2 regions of the Sodalis sp. RH22 genome follow, and region 1 is predicted to be linked to the other one. Evidence: riboswitches for the same ligand, from Rfam matches in the RefSeq annotation. Region 1 holds a riboswitch; the other holds the start of a gene.
What was found. Region 1 has a riboswitch for cobalamin ahead of ACL2XN_RS05600 (cobyrinate a,c-diamide synthase). Riboswitches for the same ligand answer to the same signal wherever they lie in the genome.
Positions count from the first base shown of each region.

Region 1 (3,418 bases):
CCGCGTCGTCCATTCGCGCCGATACGCAGCCGATGGCTTCGTACTGCGGCGTGCGGTACCCCACCATGGAATCCAGGGTATTGACCGCCTTATAGGCCATCGCCAGCGGCACGCCGCCGATAAACAGCCAGAACAGCGGCGCTATTACGCCGTCAACGCTGTTTTCCGCCACCGTTTCCACCACCGCGCGCATCATTTGCGGCCGCGTCAGGTGCTGGGTATCGCGGCCGACAATGTAGGACAGCTGCCGGCGCGACGCCGCCAGGTCGTCCGCGCGCAGCACGTAATAAACCGCCATGGCGGCATCGCGCAGGCAGCGGGTCGCCAGCAGGGTGTAGGTGAGCCAGGCGGTGGCCAGCCACTCCAGCGCGGGCGAAAAGGACAGCAGGCGCAGCAAGGCCCAGGTCAATCCCCCACTGCCGCCCACCACCAGCAGCCACAGCGCGCCGCCGCCGATATACAGCGCCCGGCGGCTGCGGCAGCAACGGCGGATAACGCGTTGCAGGCCCGTGACGGCATGGCCTATCCAGCGCACCGGATGCGGCCAGTGCGGCGGATCCCCAAGCCACAGATCCAGCAGGTAGCCGGCGAGGTAGGCGCTCAAGGTCATAGCAGCTCGCATCCTTTATCCAGCCAGCGCCGCAGCAAGGCCGGGCGCTGGTAAAAATGCACATGCAGGTAGCTGGCGAGAAGCGTGGCGTCGCCATAACCGCCCGGCCACTGTTTTACCTCGCCGCCGGCGGCGCGTTTGGTGAGGGTAAACAGCGGCGGCTCATCGGTGATAAATTCGGAATGGTGAAATTCGTGACCGCGTAACGTTTCTCCCCTGGCGGTCAGCAGATTATCGGCCAGCGCCCGCCCCTCGCAATAGCCGAAACGCTTGAGTCCCTCGCTCATGCGGCTGACGCCGCGCAACAGGCCGACCATGGGGAAGACGCGGCCCTGCTGATCCTCCAGGGAAGTCCCCAGGTACATCAGCCCCCCGCATTCGGCGTAGATGGCCGTGCCCTGCAGACCGGCCCGCAGCAGCGCTGCCCGCATCGCGCCGTTGGCCGTCAGCCGGTCGGCGAAGAGTTCCGGAAAACCGCCGCCGAGGTAAATCATCTGGCACGCAGGCAGTTCCCGATCGTTTAGCGGGCTGAACGGCACGATACGCACGCCGATATCGCGCAGGAGCTGCAGATTATCCGGATAATAGAAATGAAACGCCTCGTCCTCGGCCAGCGCCAGCGTCAGCTGCGCATAACGCGGCGCGGCGGGCGGCGCGGGCAGGCGGCCCGCCGCGGGCTGGCAGTCGGCAAGACGCAGAAGACAATCGATATCGATATGCTGTTCCACCGCATCCGCCAGTTGGTCCCATTGCGCCTCCAGGCGCCGGTTTTCCTGCGCCGGCACCAGGCCCAGATGCCGGGAGGGCAATGCCCAGTCGCTGAGCGGCGGCAGATACCCCAGCACCGGCAGATCGCAGTAGCGGGTAATGGCGGTTTTAATCAGGTTGAAATGATTGGCGGAGGATACCCGGTTTACGATAATGCCGGCGATGTTGACGGCGGGATCAAACAGTTGAAAGCCCAGTACGGTGGCGGCGGCCGAGGTGGATACCGCCTTGCCGTCGATAATAAGCACCACCGGCACGCCCAGCTGCTTGGCCAGCGCGGCGCTGCTGCAGTCGCCGCCGTCGCTGCCCAGGCCGTCGTAGAGTCCCATGACGCCTTCGATAACGCCCACGTCGGCAGTTTGCATATGCCGGTTAAACAGGCCGTTAAGCGTGTCAGCCCCCAGCATATAGGCGTCCAGGTTATGCGAGGCGATGCCGCTGACCGCTTCATGCCAGCCGGTATCGATATAATCCGGCCCGCACTTGAACGGCTGCGCTCTGAGGCCGCGCCTGGCCAGCACCCGCAGCAGGCCGAGCGTCAGCAATGTTTTCCCGGTCCCGCTTTGCGCGCCGCCAATCAGTATCGCTTTCATCCGTATCCCGTAATGCCAGGGCGGGCCGAACGGGATTGTCGTAAGCAACGGCGGCGGAAAGGCGCTATCCCGACGCAGTCGTTAGGACAACCCGCTTCCCACCGAAGGAGTTGTTACCGAGCCGGTACGGCTCTTGTTATCAGGCAGGTCTTCTGGCTTTGCGTCATCCTCCTCCGGCCCTTCCCAATCATTTTCGATCAGTGGTGACGCCGGATTCGTCGGCATTACAGCAGCGGGGGCTGCGGAGGATTCACACCTCCTTCCCTGACGGCCTTGCGGCGCGTGCAACCTGGTAACATTGGCATTGGCGCCGCGCGGAAATGGCAAATCGTTGCCGGCGGCGCCCCTGTCATCGTTAATCTAAAGTATCTGGGGAAAATATACCCCGGATTGGATCAAAAAAAATGTTCGCCGGCGATGATTTGATTAAAATTTATTGTCGGGGGATAACACTTTTTAGCTATCGGCAATTAGCCATGCCACGGCATGGCGCGATGAGCGGCCATTTTCAGCGGCGAAAGCCATAGCATTAAATAGCGTTGGTTAAATTTAAAAAATGAGATCACGATCGGCTGGAAATAATAACGTCACAATAATTAAAGCGACAAAAGGGAAAAAGGATTAATTACGCGGCATGGCGATATTTTTCGCCGGGCTGTTATTCAGCGCGGATAAACGCTGCTCACGATACGCCTGGGGGGTAATGCGATAGGCCTGGCGAAATACTTTGCAAAAATAGCTGGCCTGGGAAAAACCGAGGTTGCGCGCAATGACGGCGATGGACCAGTCGCTTTGCTCCAGCATCTGGCGCGCGCTTTCCATACGCTGCTGGTTCACGTAGGCGTTAAAACCCACGCCTTGGTATTTTTTGAATAATTTGCTGAAATAATAAGGGCTGAGATAGACCATCGCCGCCACGTCCTCAAGACGCAGGTCCTCGGAGTAATGACTGTCGATATAACGCAGCACCTTTTTCATTTTGCCGTCATGCGCGCTTGGGATCGCCGCCCGGTGCCCGGCGCTCGCCGGCGCGTGTTCCTTAATCACCACGAAATCAAGCTGTTGCTTAAGGTAATTATCAACGATGATTTTCAGCAAATCGGCGGAAGACAGCAACCGGTCGTAATCGATAACCGGAATGTTCTCGAAATGCTCGGCCAGCACGCCGTTCTGGCGCCAGGTGAAGGAACTGCTCTCCTGCACTTCGGGCAGCTTGACGGTATCATTGATGCGCACCTGGCCGCACAGCACAAATCCCACCAAATGGCCGCCGATGACCAGGGGAATGGAAAAATCGGTCAATCCGGCGTGACAGCGGTAGATACAGGGCTGATTGGATTTAGAGGCTTCAAGTCCGCCGCAGCGGTCGCTCATGCGGCAGCGGCGGCCCATTTCCGGATCCTGGCGCAATGATTGGCAAAACGGGGTGAAATGATATAAATCCGAA
Region 1 covers NZ_CP178731.1:1,231,626-1,235,043, forward strand. The annotation lists gene cbiB (adenosylcobinamide-phosphate synthase CbiB) at 1-610, opposite strand, end outside; gene ACL2XN_RS05600 (cobyrinate a,c-diamide synthase) at 607-1,971, opposite strand; cobalamin riboswitch at 2,096-2,279, opposite strand; gene pocR (transcriptional regulator PocR) at 2,593-3,418, opposite strand, start outside.

Region 2 (3,418 bases), 2.5 Mb from region 1:
GCTGGTGAATTGTTTCATGACCGGACTTATGGCCGGCGCTGCAGCCTTTGTAATAGATTATGTTTATCAAGCCGCCCATAACCAGTTTAATCATAAGCCTGGCATGTTAAAGATGTCCATGGTCAGTTTTTTTATGGGTGCGTTATTTTATCTCGGTCTCATGAAAATAAACGATACCGCTTTAGGCTTCGATTGCTAGTTCAGCGCCTTTGCTGTCCGCACCCCGGGGGCGGTCGGTCAAGCTGAAATGTCACCAGCATTGACTATGACAGTGACAAATAAACATCCTTTAAGGGGGATCAGCGGCTCTAGGCGGGCACGAAGCATGCGTAAGAGCCTCATTTTAGGTGCCATTGATCTATGGCTGCGTTTTGGCGGTTAACAGCACTCCGCATTCCATATGGCGGGTATAAGGAAATTGATCAAACAGCGCCAATCGTTCGATACGGTGGGTTTCCGCCAACGTTGTCAAATTACCGCACAACGATTCCGGGTTACATGAGATATACAGGATGCGCGGATACCCCTGCACCAGCCTGACGGTGGCATCATCCAACCCGCTGCGCGGCGGGTCGACAAATATGGTTTCGCAGCGGTAGCTTGCCAGGTCGATGTCCTTCAGGCGGGTAAACTCCCGCACCCCTTGCATGGCTTGGGTAAACTCCTCAGCCGACATGCGGATAATCTGCACGTTGGTCATTCGATTGGCGGCGATATTAAACTGTGCCGCTTCCACCGAAGGCTTGGCTATTTCCGTGGCCAGCACCCGGTTAAAATTGCCCGCCAGCGCCAGGGAAAAATTGCCGTTGCCGCAATACAGCTCCAGCAGATCCCCTTGTGCCGGTTCAGTGGCCGAGAGCGCCCACTCAAGCATCTGGATATTCACGGCGGCGTTGGGTTGGGTAAAGCTATTTTCGATTTGACGGTAAATGATTTCCCGTCCCGCCACCGGCAAGCGCTCATCGACATAATCACGGTCCAGGCAAATTTTGGTTTTGGTGGCGCGGCCAATCAGGTTGACCGCAAAACCCTGCGTCCTCAGATGATCGCGCAGCGCGCCCGCATGCTCGCGCCATTCGTCGTCTAACGGACGATGATAGATAAGGGTAATCACCGCTTCACCGCTCAGGGTCGTCAGGTAATCAAGCTGGAACAGCTTGCGCCGCAGGATCGGCGATGGCCGCAATGCGTCCATCATGGCGACCATCAATCGGTTCATCAGTTCGCCGCCGGCGGCGAAGTGATCGATGCGGATCCGGTCCTTGGTCTGCTGATCAAACATTATATGATACAAATCCTGCTCATCATGCCAGACCCGGAATTCAGCACGCATCCGGTAATGTTCGGGCTGCGAGCGGAATATTTCCGCCTCGGGCGCCTGAAACGCCGCCATCATCGCGTTCAGTCGAGCGGCTTTTTCCGCCAGTTGGGTTTCATACGCGCTAATGGGTAACGTCTCGTCGGTCATGATGATCTCTCGCTAATATCCGTTATTTGTACCACTTTGTGGGGGATTGTAGGGGATAAACCGGTGATGTCCAGTGTTGTTGCGCTTATAAATAGTTTGATTATTAGTGCTATAGACATGCTTATCTCTTTGATTGTAGGATTATTGTCCGGTCTTTCGTAAGTTAAAAGGGAATCCAGTGGAAAGCTGGAGCTGACGCGCAGCGGTAAGGGGACTTCAGGGCGATCGCGCAAGCAGACACTGTCTTTATGATGGGAAGTCGTCGCCTGGCGTATTATACGCATCCCAAGCCCGAAAACCTGCCGGTATTCTGTCGCAATATCCCTGTTTATCGCGAGCCATCAAACATGGAACCTGCGGCATCCTATTTTATCATTTGGATGCTATGGCAATGCCTAAGATTAACAATACCGTGCTGCTGGCGCTCTGCGTCACGGCATTCTCCGGGTGGGCGCAAGACGGCGCCCAGGATCAGGCCGCGCAAATGATGGTCGTATCCGCCAACCGTTTTCCCCAGCCAATATCCACCGTACTGGCACCGACCAGCGTGGTTACCCGCAGCGATATTGACCGCGGCCAGATCAAATCGGTGGCCGAAGCGCTAAGCCGTCTGCCGGGCGTGGATATCGCCCAATCCGGCGGATTGGGGCAGCAAAGCTCATTGTTTATCCGCGGCACCGATTCAAGCCATGCCCTGGTGCTGATAGACGGCGTGAGGCTGAACCAGGCCGGCATCTCAGGTTCTTCCGACCTTAGCCAGATTCCGCTGTCCTTGGTGCAGCGCATCGAATATATCCGTGGCCCGCGTTCCGCGGTCTATGGGTCGGACGCCATCGGCGGCGTGGTGAATATCATTACCACACGCGAGCAGCCGGGCACCACCCTCAGCACCGGCATAGGGTCCCATGGCTATCAAACCTATGATGGCTCCACCCAGCAACAGCTTGGAGAGGACACCACCGCCACCGTTGCGGGCAACTATACCTATACCCATGGTTTTGATGTGCGCGCCAACCTGCCGGATACCTATGGCGATCCCGCGCAGCCCGACCGCGATGGTTTTATGAGCAAAACGTTGTTTGCCTCGCTTGATCATATCTTTAACCAGCAGTTCAGCGGTTTTGCCCGCGCCTATGGCTACGACAACCGCAGCGGCTATGACGGCAGCTACGCCTATACCGACCCTGATCATTTTGACGCGCTGCCCGATACCCGTAAACTCTACAGCCGTACTTACGATACCGGCATGCGTTACCAGGACGGGATCTACGCGTCGCAGCTGTCCTTTAGCTATAACCATACTCAGGATTATAACTACGATCCTCAATATGGACCCTATTCCGCCTCCGCCACCCTTGACGATTCCAAACAGTATAATGCGCAGTGGAGCAATACCCTGCAGACAGGCCATGGCACGGCAGGCGCTGGGGTGGACTGGCAAAAGCAGACCACCGAACCAGGCACCGGTTACCTTACCGACGGCTATGAGCAACGCAATACCGGTATCTACGCCACCGCTTCGCAGCTTGTCGGGCCGGTTACCCTCGAGGGCGCGGTGCGCGGTGATGATAATTCGCAGTTCGGCTGGCACGGCACGTGGCAAACCAGCGCCGCCTGGGAGTTCATTGAGGGCTACCGGCTTATCGGGTCTTACGGCACCGCCTACAAGGCACCCAACCTGAGTCAGCTTTACAGTGGTTTTGGCGGCAACGAAGATTTAAAACCCGAGGAGAGCAAGCAGTGGGAGGGCGGGGTGGAAGGGCTGACCGGCCCGCTGACCTGGCGCGTCTCGGCATACCGCAACGATATCGACAACCTGATTGATTATGACACCAACGACGACACTTATAAGAATATCGGCAAGGCGCGGATCAAAGGTGTGGAATGGACCGGCTCGGTCTATACCGGCCCGCTGCAGCATCAACTGACGCTGGAGTACCTCGATCCCCG
Region 2 covers NZ_CP178731.1:3,681,771-3,685,188, reverse strand. The annotation lists gene ACL2XN_RS16725 (hypothetical protein) at 1-199, shown strand, start outside; gene trmA (tRNA (uridine(54)-C5)-methyltransferase TrmA) at 359-1,468, opposite strand; cobalamin riboswitch at 1,601-1,790, shown strand; gene btuB (TonB-dependent vitamin B12 receptor BtuB) at 1,860-3,418, shown strand, end outside.
Region 2: it holds a riboswitch for cobalamin, as region 1 does, so the genes downstream of both, btuB (TonB-dependent vitamin B12 receptor BtuB) here and ACL2XN_RS05600 (cobyrinate a,c-diamide synthase) in region 1, are expected to answer to the same signal.